DNA from 3 places in the Paenibacillus hunanensis genome. Region 2 is predicted to be linked to each of the others. Evidence: predicted binding sites of a transcription regulator. Region 2 holds the regulator's gene; each other region holds the start of a gene.
What was found. The regulator Rex, encoded in region 2, represses fermentation and respiration genes when NADH is low (regulators of the CRP and FNR family bind a similar motif). The targets are predictions, from matches to a motif close to TTGTGAAATATTTCACAA.

Region 1: a site for Rex is predicted at 3,431-3,448, ahead of nirB (nitrite reductase large subunit NirB). Genes of this name have one in related genera too.
Region 3: a site for Rex is predicted at 2,095-2,112, ahead of SK066_RS03030 (TorD/DmsD family molecular chaperone). Genes of this name have one in related genera too.

Annotation. Positions count from the first base shown of each region.
Region 1 is NZ_CP139194.1:1,195,062-1,201,648, forward strand. Features, by position in the region: gene SK066_RS04730 (glucose-1-dehydrogenase) at 1-766, shown strand, start outside; gene SK066_RS04735 (hypothetical protein) at 785-1,552, shown strand; gene SK066_RS04740 (hypothetical protein) at 1,607-1,825, shown strand; gene SK066_RS04745 (SLOG family protein) at 2,085-2,711, shown strand; gene SK066_RS04750 (2-thiouracil desulfurase family protein) at 2,714-3,187, shown strand; gene nirB (nitrite reductase large subunit NirB) at 3,566-5,989, shown strand; gene nirD (nitrite reductase small subunit NirD) at 6,011-6,331, shown strand.
Region 2 is NZ_CP139194.1:2,323,405-2,329,991, reverse strand. Features, by position in the region: gene SK066_RS09535 (cell wall elongation regulator TseB-like domain-containing protein) at 275-808, opposite strand; gene SK066_RS09530 (amidohydrolase) at 839-2,146, opposite strand; gene SK066_RS09525 (redox-sensing transcriptional repressor Rex) at 2,127-2,786, opposite strand; gene dinG (ATP-dependent DNA helicase DinG) at 2,783-5,677, opposite strand; gene SK066_RS09515 (methyl-accepting chemotaxis protein) at 6,053-6,587, shown strand, end outside.
Region 3 is NZ_CP139194.1:763,713-770,299, reverse strand. Features, by position in the region: gene SK066_RS03035 (1-phosphofructokinase family hexose kinase) at 1-832, shown strand, start outside; gene SK066_RS03030 (TorD/DmsD family molecular chaperone) at 1,412-2,080, opposite strand; gene mobA (molybdenum cofactor guanylyltransferase) at 2,294-2,962, opposite strand; gene SK066_RS03020 (MFS transporter) at 3,370-4,500, shown strand; gene SK066_RS03015 (glutamine--tRNA ligase/YqeY domain fusion protein) at 4,612-6,321, opposite strand; gene SK066_RS03010 (DUF2164 domain-containing protein) at 6,521-6,587, shown strand, end outside.

The DNA of each region.
Region 1 (6,587 bases), 1.1 Mb from region 2:
CAAAACAGTAGTCATTACAGGCGCAGCAACTGGTATCGGTCAGGCGATTGCGCTTCGTTTTGGACAGGAAAAAGCAAATGTGGTCATTAATTATCATAGTAACCATGATGGTGTAGAGGAGACGATTGCCAAGATTAAGGAAGCTGGCGGTCAGGCGATCGATGTGCAGGGAGATATGTCGAATGAAGAGGATGCACAGCGCATCGTTCAGACGGCACATGATACCTTTGGCAGCATGGATATTATGATCAATAATGCAGGGATGGAAAATGAAGTGCCTTCCCATGAGCTGTCCGTGGACGATTGGAACAAGGTTATCAATGTGAATCTGACCGGTGCTTTTCTCGGTAGTCGTGAAGCGCTTCGGTATATGCTGAAGCATCAGATTAAGGGCAGCATTATCAATATGTCGAGTGTGCATGAGATTATTCCGTGGCCGCACTTTGTGCACTACACTGCCAGTAAGGGCGGTGTGAAAATGATGACGCAAACGCTGGCGATGGAATATGCACCGCATGGCATACGAGTGAACGGTATCGCACCAGGCGCGATCAATACCCCTATCAATGCGGAGAAGTTCAAAGATCCGGAGAAAAAGGAAGCGGTGACCAAGCTGATTCCAATGGGCTATATTGGTGAACCGGAAGAAATCGCTGCTGTCGCTGTATGGCTGGCATCCTCCGAAGCAAGCTATGTGACCGGGATTACATTGTTCGCGGATGGCGGTATGACGAAGTATCCTTCCTTCCAGGGCGGAAACGGCTAAATCGGAGGTGCGATCATCATGAAGCATGAAGTCGATGTGCAGGATAAGAGTACAGCGCAGGAGCAGCCATCGATTCACTGGTATCCCGACCCAGAGGAGGTACTGGACAATCCAGCGCTCTCCTGCTATTTTCTACCGCTCGTCTCCTTTGATTATGAGCATCTGCAAAATGGGCAGATGTACCGGATTCACCTATTCGGTATAGAAGGATTACCGTGTGTTGCACCCGATCGGTATGGTGAGCCGCATGTATGGGGCTTTGCCTATAATGATGGCAAATATCGCTGGCTCGGCGATACCGCCGTATTTGGTGGTATGAATGTGCCTGAAGTCTATGCGTGGCTATTACAGGACTTTGACCGCAACTGTGAATATTATATGCATGAGCGGATGAGTGCAGATGATTATGTCACAGGTGCGCAGACCGCGCTTGCGAGTATTGCGAACTTTGATGCTCATGCCTATGCGCATAGCGTATACAGCTACATGTACACACGTATTCATTACCAGCGGACAGGGCAATTTCGGCATATGGATGAGCTAACCGGTCAGCGACCAGCTAGCTTCGGACTTCGCTCAGAGCGCTGGCTTTTAGATCATCTGGAGGCACAGCAGCTGGGCAGCTCGGTACTGGCTGGTTTGACTACAGTGGAGCGTAATCGCTATGAGCTGGAAGCGTCGATGATTGTAGGTGGAGCGGAACGGTTTCATTTTATGGATAGCAGTCAGGGTGCGGTAGTAGCTGCACTTGATACCGAACGCCAGCATGTCTATCTGTTGCAATAAAAGCATGAACAAAGGATAGAGTTGCCTTCATGATTATGCTATGATGATGCTGAGGTGAGTGCATTGACGACAGAACAAAATCAACCATCGTCCACTGAGGAAGCAAGTCAGTCCAAGAAGCTGAGTCAGGCTGAAGCAGCCAAGCGTCTGCTGGCACAAAAGAAGCAAAACCAGGGTAAAGGTGCAGGTGGTCTACAATCAACAGGTACGAAAAAGATGACCAGCCAGATGACCAAAAAAGTAAACAATCAACGCAAAAAGATGGGGACGTAATTGCTCATTCCATTTTGCGTTTGCCGAATATCGTATTCGGATAAGCTGTACACATAAGGCAGTACACAAAGACCCTTTGCAGCGCTCACTGGAGCCGAAAGGGTCTTTTTATCTGTTTACCTGTTTTGTCATGACTGTTATGTTTGTTATGTTTGCCATGGCGAAAAGGTGATTTTATCTATATAGCGAGGTCATCATGGTATGATGATACGAGTGGCTACACCTACACAATGAACACGAAAGCAGGGGACGCTAGCGTATGAAAAATATACTGGTTACGGGCTACCGGGCGCATGAGCTGAATATTTTCAACCAGAAGCATGAAGGTATCCCATATATCCGGCAGGCGATTCGAAGCAAGCTCGTTCCGCTGCTGGAGGAAGGCCTGGAATGGGTGATCACGCCGGGACAATACGGTGTCGATCTGTGGGCATGTGAGGAAGCGATCGAGCTGAAAAAAGACTATCCGCAATTACGGATTTCGATCCTATCTGCATTTGCCAGTCCAGAGGAACGCTGGAGCGATGATAAGAAGGAATATTATGAGGGCATTTTGAAGCAGATTGATTTTCATGGTGTGGTGAGTAATCGCCCCTATGAAGGCATCTGGCAATTCAAAGCACGGGACGAGCTATTATTTCGTAAAACCGATGGTCTTATTCTGGTATACGATGAGGATGCAGGGGAAGGAAGTCCGCGCTTCTTCAAGCAGGAGGCACTACGCAGACAGCAGGAAAATGGATACCGCTATATTAGTATCAGCTCTGAGGATATTCAAAGCCTTGCGGACGAGCAGCGAATGGAGGAGCAATTTGATGAGCCGGAGCAAAATGCTGAATATAGTGTGGAAGGCTTTACCGATGAGATGGTGAGCAAGGAGGAATAGAAATGATCGGAATTAGTGCATGTCTGATCGGTACACCTTGTCGATATGATGGAGGCAGCAATCTAGTTCAGGCGCTGGAAGAATTGCTATCTACCGGACAGGCTGTCGTCTTTTGCCCGGAGGTGCTTGGCGGTCTGTCCACACCACGCGAGCCAGCTGAGATCGTAGGCGGAACCGCAGACGATGTATGGGCAGGAATAGCACGCGTTGTGACGACTACTGGTGTCGAGGTGACCGAAGCATTCAAGCAAGGCGCCTATATCGCACTGGAACAAGCACAGCAAGCGGGTGTAACTGTAGCTGTGCTGAAAGCGAATAGTCCTTCCTGTGGCAGTCGGATGGTGTACGATGGTACCTTTAGCGGAAATAAGATCGATGGAGCGGGTTTAACAGCAGCACTATTTCGTCGCCATGGCATACGTGTGCTGGATGAAGGTGAGCTTGCTTTGGAGCCGACGCTTTTAGCTGGAAGCTAACACAAACGAGTGAACTATTGCGCGTCTGTACCGCCTCCTATCAATAGTCACGATTTGTTCAATTTTAAAATAAACAGGGACAGAGGTCGAAATAGACTCTGTCTTTTATTTTCGTTGTTATATGAATTTTAAAGGTAAAAACATAACTAAAAGTGGAAAAGTAAGGTGATCTAGATCACATCACCTCCCATTGTGCAGCAGTATACTAAACATATAAAAAGCTCCAATTTTAGATATTAAAGATTGTGAAATATATAACGTAGTTGTGGGATATTTATAGATGCTTCGACGCTTTGAACACAGAATGAACCACATTATAGAACAAGCCACAATGTAGATCAATTACAACACCACTATAAACGCAATGGGGGAATTGCAATGACAGCAACACGCGAACGACTCGTCCTGATCGGTAATGGTATGGCAGGGGTAGCGACACTGGAACAGATCATCAAGCTGGGAGGCAACTACGAGATTACCATTATCGGTAGTGAGCCGCATCCAAACTATAACCGGATCATGTTGTCTTATGTACTGGAAGGCAGCCAGACGATTGATGATATCGTACTGAATAGCCGCGAATGGTATGCAGAGAATGGCATTACCCTGCATACTGGTGTCACCGTGACTGCGATCGATGCGGACAATCACTGCATCATCACGGATAAAGGTGACCCAATTCCATATGACAAAGTCATTATCGCTACCGGTTCTAGCTCGCTGATTCTACCTATTCCGGGTCATGATAAACAGGGCGTAGTCGGATTCCGTGATATTGCAGATTGTCATCAGATGATGGAAGCCGCTGCGACTTATCCGAAAGCCGCAGTGATCGGTGGCGGATTGCTCGGTCTGGAAGCTGCAAAAGGTCTGGTCAGTCTGGGTATGGATGTTACGGTTGTGCACCTGATGAATGATCTGATGGAGCGCCAGCTGGATTCGGTCGCTGCTGTGATGCTGAAAAAGGAACTGGAATCACAGGGCATCCAATTCAAAATGGGTGCACAGACTGCTGAGCTACAAGGTGGCGAGCGCGTAGAGCGTCTGCTGTTCAACGATGGTACTACACTGGAAGCGGACTTTGTCGTGATGGCAGCAGGGATTCGTCCGAATACGGCAGTAGCGCGCAATAGTGGAATCGAAACGGAGCGCGGCATTCTCGTGAACGACTATTTGCAAACATCGATGCCTAACGTCTATGCTGTCGGCGAATGTGTACAGCATCGCGGCAATTGCTACGGGTTGGTTGCTCCATTGTTTGAACAGGGCATGGTGCTGGCAAAGCATATTTGCGGATTGGATACACAGCCGTATGAAGGCTCGACTGTATCGACCAAGCTGAAAATCTCCGGTGTTGATGTGTTCTCGGCAGGTGTGTTTATTGAAAATGAACAGCAATCGGTTATTACCGCTCGCGATGATTGGAAGAAGACGTACAAAAAAATTATTTTACAGGATAACATCATCGTCGGCGCAGTATTGTTTGGCGATATTAACGATTCGGCACAGCTGCAAAAGTTAATTCGTGATGGTGCGCCGATGACAGACGAGCTATATGCGGAGCTAATGGGCACAGGTGGTTGCAGTCATGGTAAGAAAAAAGCATCGGTCGAAACGATGGCAGATGATGAAATTGTCTGCGGCTGTAACGGTGTCACCAAGCTAGATATCGTCAGTGCAATTCAGGATAAAGGGCTAACGAGCGTAGACGAGATTAAAGCATGTACGGGTGCGACTCGCTCATGTGGTGGCTGTAAACCAGTGGTAGAGCAGATTCTGCAATTCGTACTTGGTGACGGTGCAACTGTAGCTTCAAGTCAGGGCATCTGCGGGTGCACAACTCATAGTCGCGACGAGATCGTTGCTGCCATTCGCGACAAGGGCTTAAAAACGATCAAAGAAGTCATGAATGTGATGGAATGGAAAAATCCAGAGGGCTGCTCGAAATGCCGTCCAGCTATTAACTACTACCTCGGTATGATCCATCCGGTAGAATATCAGGATGAAAAGGAATCGCGCTTCGTAAACGAGCGTATGAACGCCAATATCCAGAAGGACGGTACGTATACCGTTGTTCCACGGATGTATGGTGGCGTAACGACACCGGAAGACTTGAAAAAGATCGCCGATGTATCGGTCAAATATAATGTGAAAGCTGTGAAAATGACAGGCGGACAGCGGATCGACCTGATCGGTGTGCAAAAAGAAGACCTGCCGCTCGTCTGGGCAGAGCTGGATATGCCATCAGGCTATGCATATGCCAAATCGCTACGTACCGTTAAAACCTGCGTTGGTTCGCAGTTCTGCCGCTTCGGTACACAGGATTCGATGGGCATGGGCGCATCGCTGGAACAGCGATTTGAACGTCTCGACTTCCCTGCCAAATTCAAAATGGCAGTCAACGGCTGTCCACGTAACTGCGCTGAATCGTGCACCAAGGATATCGGTATCGTTGGTAACGATGGCGGCTGGGAGATCTTTATCGGTGGTAACGGTGGGATCAAAGCACGTCTGGCTGATTCGTTCTGCAAGGTTAAAACTGATGAAGAGCTGATCGATCTGTGCGGCGCGATCATTCAATACTACCGCGAAACTGGTAAATACCTCGAACGCACCTCGGAATGGGTCGAACGTATGGGACTGGATCAGATCAAGGCTGCTATTCTGGATGATACGGATAACCGTCAACAATTAATCGAACGCGTCAATATCGCATTGGCTCAGCTTGAAGACCCATGGCAAAAAGTGCTGCATGATGAACCAACACGGACAGCGCTATTTGGAACGAAAACAAACGTATAACGCAAAAGGAGGCTGAACACTATGAACATGACCCAAACATTTTATCAAGCAGGCACACTGGATGAATTCCTGAGTCGAATCGGACGCGTAATCATTCTGGAAGGACGGGAAATCGCTGTATTCCGCACCTCTGATGATCATGTCTTTGCACTCGAAAATCGTAACCCTCATCCGAAAGGTGGCCCTATCGCCGAAGGTATCGTATCCGGTCACATTCTGTACGATCCGCTATATGATTGGCAAATTGATCTGAGTACTGGAATGGTACAGGCGCCTGATGAGGGACAAGTTCGGACGTTTCCGGTCAAGGTTGAGCAAGGAATGGTTTGGATTGGATTGTAAGGTTGGATGAATAGGTACACGTATTAAAATGTTCGTCGCAGCAACCACTCCAGGCAGAGAACATGCCAACGACCTCCGGTTAAGCCGGGATACTCCGAATAGGAAGAAAGCAGATGAAACGGTAAGATATTTTGCTTTGCAAAAATCCCTTTTCATGGAACCCCGTGTTAGAAGATCACTAACACTAGGCATCCCGGCTTAAAGGTCGGTCTTTTGACATCGTTCTCTGCCTTCCGTTCTGTGCAAGGATCGATTG
Region 2 (6,587 bases):
ATAATTGTATATTTCTAGTACAATTTAAACTTGTACTACTTCTATCTTTATCGCTAACTATGCCATATGAATGAATGTGAATATCTCCTTATATCTCTTGCTTAACCAACAAAAACAACCGACTGGAGAAACGATACTCGTCTCTCCAGTCGGTTGTTTTTTACTGTTTAACTTACTTGGTGCAGTACACTATAGTTTGACAGCTGACAGATGAAGCTTATCGCCACCTTTTCGCTCAACCTTCATGCACAACTTTAGATGTATCTGATTGGTATTACGGCGTAAGCGTGTTTGGCAGCTGCATTGGGCCGCCTAGCTTCGTACCGTCACGGAAGTTATAAAATACATAGTAGTAATGATCGCCTGACTTGGCAAATACCTGCCAGGCATATTTGCCGTTATACGAGCCCGGGATTGAGCGTACAACCTCAGCGCCGGGAAGATCCTTTTGCAATAGCTCTCCTGCCCGTTGCTCGGTGATTGTACCTGCTGTCTGCTCCGTATGCACCGCATTAATGCCTGTAGCTGGAGTACCGTCAGTGTTGAACTTCACCCAGACCATTACATTTTGATTTTGCTCATTACTACCTTGAATGACCCAGTAAATGGAAGTATCGTTCCACACCGACTTGTAGCTATGTGTGACCGATGTCAACTTGGCATTTTGCTGGGCGATCTCAAGAGCAGTCTGCTCCTGGCTCCACGGCTTGGCCATTACATGAACGTAGAACTGATTCACGCCGAGCACGATCAGTCCGAGAATCGTGATAATGATCGCAATCCATTTGCCTGTTCCCAAATTTCGCAAGACACGCCATCCTTTCTAATCTGTTGCAAGTCAGCGTGTGAGCAAGCCTTCAAAGGCCGACTGCGCTTCACGACGGATTTTCTCCTCGTCCAGCGTCAGCGATACGCCATCCTTGATTACCTGTTTGCCATCTACCCATACATGCAGTACATCCTTAGCGCTTGCAGAGTACACAGTATGGGAAATAAAGTCTGTGAATGGCAGGAAATGTGGCTGATCGATATTCAGCGATGTGATATCGGCTTTCATACCCACTTCAAAGCTGCCTGTGTTATCGAGGAATACCGATTTGGCACCATATTCTGTACCCATACGCAGCGCCTCTGTTGCAGGTACGGCTGTTGGATCACCAGATACACCTTTATGAATCAGGGCAGCCAGACGCATTTCTTCGAACATATCCAGGTTGTTATTGCTTGCCGGGCCATCCGTTCCGAGGGATACAACGATTCCTGCTTTCAGCAGATCCGGCACTCGTGCTACACCGCTTGCCAGCTTGAGGTTACTACCTGGATTGTGGGAAATGGTCGCTTTGTGCTTCGCTAGCACTTCAATTTCCTCATCATTCAAATGAACCGCATGCGCAAGCAGCGTTGGACGTGTGAACACGCCCAGCTTTTCCAGATGAGCAACTGGACGCAAACCGTAGTCACGTACATTTTGCTCCACCTCAGCGATCGTCTCGGACATATGTGTATGCAGCGGCACATCCAGATCATGTGCTGCCTGTACAAAGCGTTCGATAAATTGTGGCGGGCACGTATACGGCGCATGTGGAGACATCATTGTCGTAATACGTCCATCTGCCTTACCATGCCAATCACGTACGAATTGAGTCGCCTGATTCAGCTTCTCGGTTTGCTCTTCCTCCGAGCACAGACCGATAACACCACGCATCAGCACAGCTCTCATACCGGATTGCTCAACAACCTCAGCGACACGCTCCGAACGATCATACATATCGAGGAATGTCGTTGTACCGCCTTTGAGCATTTCCAGTACAGACAGTGCTGTTCCGATGTATACATCGTCACTTGTGAATTTGGCTTCCATCGGCCACATTTTCTCTTGCAGCCATACCTGCAATGCCAGATCATCACCATAGCCGCGCAGCAGTGACATCGCTGCATGACCGTGACTGTTGACCAGACCTGGAATGAAGAATTGATGACGTCCATCGACAACGACTACATCCTCTTCTACCTGCGGCTCTTCTTCACCAATATAAGTAATCAGATCGTCCTCAATCACCATATGACCGTGCAGCACAGGCTTCGGTCCATTCAGAACGGCAAAAATACCGTTTTTAATCATCCATTTACTCGGAGAGTTGTTCATTGACTTCTAATTCCTTTCCGTCTTCAAGATAGTAAGCCAGACTGAGCAAATCGGTTGTAAAATCTGCTGTATGCACACGCACATGCGGTGGTGTTCTCAAAATAATCGGTGCAAAATTCAAAATCGCTTCAATACCTGCTTCAACCAGCTGATCCGCCACATGCTGTGCTTCTGTATTCGGTACGGTAATGATGCCGACACGGATACCTTTCGCTTGAATCGTCTCTGCCAGATCGCTCATCGGCTTGACGGTCAGTGTGTTGATCTTCGTGCCCACCTTCGGCTCATAGGAATCGAATACAGCGACAATCTTCATCGTCTCCTGTAAATAGGCATTGTAGTTTGATAAGGCATGCCCCAGATTACCTGCTCCGATCAGCGCCACATTAATCTGCTGATCCAGCTTGAGAATATGACGAATCTTCTCGATCAGATACGATACATCATAACCGATACCTTTACGTCCAAAATCGCCAAAATAGGCTAGATCCTTGCGGATTTGCGCTGGATTCAGATCCAGCTTTTGTCCCAGCTCCTGAGAGGATACTGTCGGCACCTCACGGGCATGAAGCTCATTCAGATATCTTAGATAGACAGGTAATCTTCGCACGACGGCTTCAGATATTTTTTCGGATTTCATGCTTGCTCCCCCTCTTGATTTGCAGCTTCCGTCTCCTGTGGCCGGTCACTCAACCATTCGGCAATACGGGGAATCATTTGACGGGTGTACATATGCTCCATTTTGGGGCCTGGCAGAGAATACAGGAAGTGTCTGCCGTAATAGGCCTCAATTACCCGCGTATCATAAATAAGCACGATCCCTCGATCATTTGCCGTCCGGACAAGTCGCCCAAAGCCCTGTTTGAATCGGATAACTGCCTGTGGCACAGATAATTTCATGAATGGATTTTTCTTTTCCCTTTTGAGCCGTTCGCTTTTCGCTTCAACGAGCGGATGGTTCGGCGGCTGGAAAGGTAGTCTTACGATCGCAAGACAGGTCAATGCTTCACCTGGAATATCGACGCCTTCCCAGAAGCTACTCGTTCCGAGCAATACCGATGCCGGATGCTCCTGAAAGCGGCGGGTCAGCTTCGTACGACTGCCACCATCTACTCCCTGACCGAAAACTGCAATCTCGCTAGTAGATAATTTCTCCTTCAGCGGCTCATACACCTGCCTGAGCATCCGATAGGATGTAAATAGCACCAGCATTCGTCCGCGTGTCGCCTGTGCAGACTCTGCCAGTGACTCCACCAGCATTGATACAAAATGCTCATCACCGACGCTTCCCTTCAAGGTTGGAAAGTCGCGCGGAATGAGCACGAGCGATTGCTCACGATAATTAAATGGCGATTCCAGCATGACCGTATTCAGCTTGCCCTGCTGCTCGGCTTCCTTAAGTCCTAGCTGCTCGATCATATACTGGAAGTTTTTATCGATCGATAATGTGGCTGAGGTCAGAATAATACTTTTCTTTTTATCGAAAAAGTGCTCCTTGAGCTGCTCACTCACATCTACCGGTACAGCGTACATCTGTAGCGATTTGCTGCGATAGCTTGCATTCGCTTCATACCAGTATACCGTATCCGTGCTGTCCAGCTTCACAAAATGACGCAGATCGTCGCGCACACCGCCCAGATCCTTAAATAGACCTGTTACATCCGTCACCAGACCATCGGTATCCACAATATCGTCAGAATCCTTGATCTTACCCATAATATGCTCACCCTGACGGATGATCTGGCTAAGCGCAATATGAATACGATTCTCTAGCTCGGTAATCTGTGCCCATTCTTCCGGCTTTTTATCCGGTAGCAATCGTAAGGTAAACTGAGCGGCTTCCCCTGGTCCAGCATCGCTGCGCTGCGGCAAAAGCGCAAACAGCAGCTCGTTCAGCTTGTCCCAGTCTTCCTTCACATCTGCCAGCTCAGGATACAGATTATCGATCGCAATCGCCCATTCCATCGCTCGTTCACTACCCGACGAGCCAAGCTGCTGACGCAATACAGCGAGCTGTCCATTTTTGCTATCCTTGAACAGACGCAGCAGTGGATGAACCAATGTGAAATATTTCATGTGCATCCCCAGATGCTTACCAGCCACATCCTCCAGATGATGGGCCTCGTCGATTACTAGTCGTTCATAGCCTGGCAGCAGCTGATGCCCTGCCTTAATATCGGTAAACAGCTTGGAATGATTCGTAATGACCACATCTGCTGCACCTGCTTCATGCTTGGCACGATGATAATAGCACTGCTTGAACCACGGACACGCACGTCCCAGACAGGAGTCGGTATCACTTGCTACCGTTTCCCAGAAGTCGCCACCACGGTTACCCATGTTCAGTTCCTCATCATCACCGGTTTCTGTAGCGGTCAGCCAGACGATCATCTGTGCTGCAATTAGCACATCTTCTTTAGGACTCTGAAATTCCTTTGTATTTATTTTATGCTCAAATTTGCGTAGACACAAATAATGCTGTCTTCCTTTAAATACCGCTGCTCGAAAAGCGAATGGAATCACCTTTGTTAACAGCGGTACATCTCGCTCACGTAGCTGCTCCTGCAAATTGATCGTATGCGTGCTGAGCATCACGCGTTCATTCGTTTTGACACTATGATAAATGGAAGGTAATAAATAACCAAGCGATTTGCCGGTACCTGTTCCTGCCTCGATCAGCAAATGCTTCTCATCGGTCAGCGCCTGAATGACCTCGTCAAACATATGATTTTGCGCGGTACGCTCTTCATAGTCTGGCAGCAGATTACGCAGATTATCCTTCACCTGCTCGATAAATTGCTCAAATGATGTATCCTCAAGCGGCATAGTGCCGCGCTCATCCGCTGCGGACGGAATATCGATCCAGTCGCCTACCTTCAGCGCCAGCTGACGATAAAAGCGATGACTGTCCAGATCCTGCGCAGGCTGTGCCTCACGCTGCATCCGTACCCCGTCAAAATACCAGCCCAGATCGCTATCCTGATTATCAAATAGCTCGGATAGTCGCTGCACCGTAATTAAAGGCAATCCGTCCAGCTCTTCCAGACATTTTAAAAATACATGTGCTGTTGCCAGCGCGTCGCTATCTGCCTGGTGTGGACGGTCATGCTGAAAACCAAGCGAGCTGCTCACCATACTGAGCTGGTAGCTTGGCAAATTCGGGAAGAAAATACGCAACAAGTCCATCGTATCCAGCACTCTGCCCGTAAACGGCAAATAGCCGGTACGATCCAGCGCGCGTTGCAGAAAGCCGAGATCAAAGCCGACATTATGTCCGACCAGCACAGCATCCTCCAGCAGCGGAATCATGTCCAGCATCACATCATCAAGCTCAGGAGCATCCGCTACATCTGCGTTGCTAATGCCTGTAAGTCCGGTAATGAATGTCGGAATCTTTCCGTTTGGCTTGACCATTGAGCTATATACTTCGCTCACCGTCATATCATGATCTATAATAGCAAGGCCCACCTGAATGATATCATCCGTAGCCTGGGTCCCTGTTGTTTCAAAATCCAGTACAGCAAATTTCATGGATGTCTAAATCCTTTCCCAGCAGCCCTTCTGCACTGATGTAAAATCGTCAACTATCAGCATACCAGAAGACAGCAGTTTTGAAAATCAACCATAACAAAAGGTGATACCGGGCGCGAATCGGCTCGCACAGTATCACCCTGCTTCGGCGTTATAATAATTGTAGTATACCTTAAATCGAACGGTTGTTCCAGTAGCTTTGTGTAAACCCCATGCGATATTCATCAAATTATGCGAAGCAACTAAGCAATGATTTACAGGCTTAGCCGTCTCGATTATAGTAAGTATAAATACCTATATGCATTGATTAATAAGAACTATACCACTCTACATAACACCCTAATCAAGCGCGTACATCATGAAGGGGATAATCTATTGAATAGTCTACTCGCAAGAATGATTTTATTTTTCTCCAGCCTGATTGTGATCGGAATTGCTATTGTTGGAATGACCGTGTATCAATCCTCTAATTCTCTTGTTATTCAATCGATCGGCAAGCAAGCGGAGCAGGTTGCCTTACGTGCTAGCGCGCTGATCGATCCGGTGCAGTATGCGGCGATTCCTGCCAGAGAAGGTGGCGAGACTTCCTATTATACAGAGCTACGGCAGCAACTGAATAAACTGCGAGAGGATAATGGCTTTCGCTACATTTACACATTGAATCGGGTTCAGCAGGATGGCAAAGAACAATACGTCTATATTGTAGATGGTGCGCCGCAGGATGTGGCTGAGGATGATTTTTCCCCGCTGGGTACAATTGAAGATACTGTTTATCCTGCAATGAAGCAGGTAATGGATACAGGCAAGCCTGCTGTTGGTGATCTGAGTCAGGATCAATATGGCGCGATCATTACTTCCTTTGTTCCTATTAAAAATGCAGATGGACAGACGATCGGTGTGCTCGGTGCTG
Region 3 (6,587 bases), 1.6 Mb from region 2:
CGCCGCACGCATCATCCAGCAATTGGGCGAACCGGTTACGGCTACTGGGCTGATCGCCGGGCATAATGGACGCAAGCTGGTGTCGTTATTGCGACAGGAGCAGGTCGGTTGCCGATTTACCGAAGCAGAGGGCGAGACGAGGCTCGCAATTACCGTTCTCGATCAAAGCCGCCGTACACAAACCGAGCTGATCGAGCAAGCTCCAACCGTTACGGCTGAACAACTGGATCTGCTGGAGCAAACCGTGGCGGAGCTGGCAGCCTGCTCTAGCTGGGTGCTCTTCTCCGGTAGTCTGCCCCAGCATTGTCCATCTGATGTGTATGTACGACTGATCGAAATTGCACGTCGCAATGGAGCGGGCACCGCGCTCGATAGTAGCGGTGAAGCATTGATGCACGGTATGAAAGCAGCACCGTATATGGTGAAGCCGAATGAGCAGGAGGCCTGTGAATGGGCAGGTATCGCACAGGATAGCAGTAATCGGCAGGAACGTCTGCATCAGGCGCTAACCGCGATGATGGATCATGGTATCGAGCTACCGGTGATCTCGCTTGGCGCGGAAGGTGCGATTGCAGCGGAACGCTCCACCGGCTCCTTTTACCAGATTCGTGTGCCGCGTCTATCTATTCGCAGTGCGCTCGGTAGTGGAGATGCGATGATGGCAGGCATGATCGTCTCTGCCAGTCGTGGGGGTTCGACCCGTGCGATGCTACGACTAGGTACGGCATGTGGTAGCGCCTGTGCCTTGCAACCTGCCGCTGGCTGGATCGATACAGATGATGTGATGCAAATCGGTAATGATATTCAGATCGAACAATCCCCTGTAGCCTGAGGCTCAGGGGATTGTTGTTGTGGTTCGTGCTGCAAAGCGTACATCCATAAAAATCTCACCGGTTTGCTGATCGCTAACGACAAAATTAATCTCTTGCGGGACCAGTTCCTTTAGCGCATACTGTCTTGCCCAATCGAGCGAAGGGAATTCCCTCGTCCGATCACATGATCTGACGATGATCTTTGGCAGTATCTCCCTGTAGTGGCTCAAGGTGCAAACCTCCTTTATTACTCCATTAGACTATTTATGCTTATTTGAATCCGCTTACAAATAATTTTGTGACGATTTGCAGAATTATTTATATTCATACCGTAAATTGTTATGTTTGAGATCATTATAAGCTTAAAACGAGGAGACGCATGAAGTCCTCTTATTCGCTGGCTAACCAAGTTGCTCATACATAAGAAGCGCTCGATGACTATCTTCATGATCGAGCGCTTCTTTATCATCGTATAGCTTGTTTATATTGGTTGGAAAATCGAAGGCACGAACAGGATCGATTGGTGCTCTTGTACGTGCCAGGATCATAATTGAATATGAAAATTCATGTACTCATCCATATCTGCTGGAAGCCTACTCTCACGCATGCTCATGCAGCTGAACAGCATACTGCCGCAGATCGTTCATATCCTGTCGCAAATAATCGTACAGCATCGTGCCCCATTGCTCATATAGTGAACCCGGTGCAGTCTCAGCAAGCCATGCTCCCATCTTATCTGTCCAGACGAGCAGATAATGCTCGATAAAATCAAGCTGCGCCTGAATGACCGCCGCCTGCTCTAATGGACGCTTCTCACTCTCTGCCAGACGCTCTGCTAGCAGAGACATGAATTCCAGCTCAATTCCAATATGGTCATCCGACTCATGCTCCATCTTTTTAAAGGCAATACCTGCGCGTGCATAGACCGAGTTCAAGATCGCCTCGTATCCACAGCGTTCCTGCCCACCACATACATAATGCGCAGCACGCAGATGCTCTTCCCTCTGATCGGCGCTCAGCAGCCGTTCATATGCTGTCGCATGCTCTGTCGCCGACTGAATAATTGTAGCGAGTGGTGTCTGTTCCAGTTCAGACAGCAGGGAATACGAGCGAGCAGACAGCTGCTGAATGCGTCCGGCATCCCGGCGCCATTCGATCAGCTTGGACAGGGTTGGCTTGCGCTGTAGCATTTCACTTAACAAACGATACGTGATTACCCGACTGTACAACCAATCGATGCTCATTTTCACTTCCGTATTCACTGCCATCTGAAATACACTCCTTGTGATTTTATTCACTACCATAATGATGGATGTGCGTTATGATAGTAATCAGCTTGATAAATAATACTTATCATACTGCCATATCCAACTGTATTGCGTAGTTATGTTTTGGCTTACTTATATTGTAACCGATATCACAAGCGATATGGGCATTTTGCTTATACGTTCATAAAATGGTCATAATGCCCGGCAGATCGCTTAATTGCCGGGCATTTCTTTTAAAATATGCATCCGTCTTGCTTGCTCATAGGCTTCTGGATCATTCATATTGTAGAGGCACCATGGCGTTATATCGCAGGATTCTAGGAATCCATCCTGACTATCAGGCAATTGCCCTTCTAGTGGTATTTCTCCCAGATTATGCTGCTCCACCCAATCCATCACTTTAAGCTGTTTGTGCTCCAATGCCTTCTTGAGTGCTGGCATTACGGTGCGATGATAGACCGCATATAACGGATGCATACGATCCTGATACGTAGGTACTACAGCCTGACTGATCGGAATACCCTCTCTATCTCCATGCATGTCAATCGCTATTTCCAACATATTGTGCATTAAATCCACACTGCTAAATGGCATATCACAAGCTGCGACGAGATACCACTCTGCTTTGATATGCTTCATTCCGGCATAGATGCCTGCTAAAGGTCCATATCCTGGGTACTCATCAGCGGCTACTGGCAAATTCAAAAATCGATAATCGCCTTCATTCGCTACCGCCAGACAGACATCAGGTGTGCATTGCAGTAATGTATCTGCTACACGCTGAATGACCGGCTTGCCCCCGATATCTAGCATCGCCTTATCCCTGCCCATGCGGCTAGATTGCCCACCAGCCAGTAGAATGCCTGCTACCTTCTGCTTCATATGCCTTCCTCCTATCGAGATAGGATGCTTCCATCATCTCGGTTATGTTGTATGTATACTTATCTATCTCATACTTTATCTAATACTTTGATCTTGAATACATTCCCTGTATGCATTGGTATGTCTGTTTCTACTTCTAGCCCCTCACCTGTTCATTATACATACAGCGCAATCCTATAGTCCAAAAATGAAGGACGAAAATGCACACGCTCACAGTTGCTATTTCTTTTGTCACTTCTCCAATCCATAGTTAGGTGAAATTGGCTGGAAATGGTTTGTATCCCCTTTCAACAAATGATAAAGTGAACTAAATGTCGCCTTGAAAGGATTGTCGTCTCTTGAGCTCTATACCTTCTAAATCGCCTTTTCTCACCCTTCGCTGGTATACGTTCTTCATTTATGGAACGATGGTGATCTTCACCAGCTTCTTTCAGCTTTATTTGCAAGATATCGGCATGAGCCAGAGTGAGATTGGTGCATTGATGGCGATTGGACCTTTTGTATCGCTATTTGCGAATCCATTCTGGGGCTATCTCGGTGACCGGATGCAAAATGTACGCTTTGTGCTGCTTACGATGATGATCGGTACACTTGTGCTTGTACAGATCGTCTTTAATGTGGAAAATTATACGCTTATTTATATTGTGATGACCTGCTTTTTCTTTTTTCAAACACCGATGTTCGCGCAATCGAGTACATTGATTCTGAACTATATCGATGGAACGCCGTATAAATTCGGCGGCTTCCGATTGTATGGCTCGCTCGGATGGGCGCTGACAGCCGTCGTTGCCGGGCCTGTCATTGATCAGCTGGGCGTGCCTCGCATCGGGATTGTGTTTACCGCGCTCCTGCTGGTGGCCATTCTGCTCATGCTCGTATTACCACCGCAGGAGCGTTTATCCGGTGGTGCTGCTCCGATCAACTGGAAAACGTTAAAGCAGATCGGTAGCAATCTGTATTTTATCGGCTTTATTATACTGGGCGTGCTGGTCGCAATTCCCAATATGATGAACAGCACCTTCCTATCGCTGTATGTAATCGAGCTGGGTGGGTCGAAAAGTATGGTCGGATGGGCGGTATTCGCTTCGTCTATTTTTGAAGCCGTACTATTCCTGCTATTCGATCGCTTTCTACGTAAAAAGGTATCGTTTATGATCGGCTGGCTGGCGATTGTGAGCCTATTGTTCACGTTCCGCTGGCTGCTAATGGCAGAAGCAGTGAGTCCGATGCAGGTTATTTTTATCCAATTGCTGCATGCCGTTACGTTTGGCGGCTATTTCTATGTCGGAACACAGCTAACGATGATGTTCGTGCCGAACGCGTTCCGCAGTACGGGTCAGGCGCTGTATACGATGACATGGAGCGGCGTATCAGGCGTCATCGCTGGCTTTCTCGGTGGATGGCTGTTCCAGAACTTTGGGTCAGAGCAGATGTATCTGGCTGGCGTGGCGTTGTCGCTGGTAGGGTCGATTGGTTTTGCATTGATGTGGCTGAATGTACGACGAACGGGGTATCAGCTGCCTGATGAAGAAGAATAAATGTAAATAAAAGGCGCTATCCCCTCAGAGGATAACGCCTTTTTGTTTATCATCATGAGCGTGAAAACATCATGCTCACTCCGTTATGCATAGCGATTAATGTTGGATACTTTATGCCTTCGGCAATTTGAACGAGCTCTTCATCGATACAACCAGATTGAAGACAGGGTCTCCTGGCATGGTATATTTTGGATCAGCACTGAAATAGCCGTGGCGGAAAAATTGGTAACGATCAAATGCAGCGGTATCCTTCAATCCTGGCTCGACGAAGCCGTGTACGATTTCGAGCGAGTTGGGATTGATCGAATCTAGGAATGTTTTTTCTGGAATCTCATCTGTACCGCCAGCGGTTTCTTCAACTAGCTCTTCGTCTTCTGCTTTGATCAGTGGCTCATACAGACGGAATTCAGCTGGAACGGCTTGAGAAGCTTCAACCCAGTGAATCGTGCCTTTTACTTTACGAGCGTTAAAGTCACTACCACTCTTCGTTTCGATATCATATGTGCAATGAATTTCGACGATATTACCGTCTTCATCCTTGATAAAGTCATTACATTTAATGAAGTACGCATGCTTGAGGCGAACCTCATTGCCTGGATACAGACGATGATACTTCGGTGGTGGCACTTCCATAAAGTCGTCCTGCTCGATGTAGATTTCACGTGAGAACGGAATTTGGCGAACGCCCATTTCTTCATTCTCCGGGTTGTTCTCAGCATCCAGCATTTCCACCTGTCCTTCTGGATAGTTGGTAATGACAACTTTCAGCGGACGCAATACACCCATCGTACGTGGAACCTTCAGCTTCAGATCCTCACGAACGAAGTGATCCAGCATTTGCAGATCGATAATACCCTGACTTTTCGAAATACCTGTCTCATATACAAAGGAGCGCAGGGCTTCTGGTGTATAGCCGCGACGTCTTAGACCGGAGATCGTTGGCATGCGTGGATCATCCCAGCCATCAACGATATTTTCATCCACGAGCAACTTGAGCTTACGTTTACTTGTAAGTGTCTGTGCGACATTCAGGCGACCGTATTCATATTGATGCGGCTCCGCATCGACTTCACACTCACGGATCACCCAGTCATAAAATGGACGTTGATCCTCGAATTCCACGGTACAGAGAGAGTGTGTAATCTTCTCATACGCATCCTCCAATGGATGAGCGTACGTATACATCGGATAGATGCACCATTTATCACCTGTATTGTGATGCTCCAGATGAGCAATACGATAAATAACCGGATCACGCATATTGATGTTCGGCGAGCCCATATCCACCTTGGCACGCAGTACCTTTTCTCCGTTACCGAATTTGCCGTCACGCATCTGGCGGAACAGCTCCATATTTTCCTCAACACTGCGATCACGATACGGGCTGTTTGTGCCCGGCTCCGTCAGTGTACCGCGTGTTTCACGGATTTGATCCGCGGTTTGGTCATCTACATAGGCAAGACCTTTGTTGATCAGCAGCTCTGCTTTTTCGTACATAAAATCAAAATAGTCGGATGCAAAATATTTGCCTTCCCACTCATAACCGAGCCATTTCACATCTTCTTCAATGGCACGTACATATTCATCGTCTTCCTTCGCTGGGTTCGTATCGTCAAAACGCAGATGCGTCTTACCGCCAAACTCGTCTGCCAGCGCGAAGTTCACCCAGATTGCTTTGGCATGACCGATATGAAGATAGCCGTTCGGCTCCGGTGGGAAACGGGTCACCACTTTGTTGACCTTACCGGACTTCAGGTCGTCGGTAATGATTGTTTTAATAAAATTAGAAGGAGTCAAATTCGAGTTCTCCACACCTATCAACCTTTCATCGTTCAGTTTCTGTTGCGAATATATCTATTATAACGGTTATACAGGCATAGGCAAGGCAGTTCGCCTCTTCCACCCGATATGATACCGTATACAAGCCGATCAGGACGGGACTTGCGACTTTTGACGACTGATCTCGAATACGATAGCATAGACAATAAAATGCAAATCTATGCAGGAAGGAGCGTGCTCGATGAAGCCGATGAAGCTATCGCGTGAGACACGTGAAACAATGATTGCGAACATTCAGCAGTTTTTTG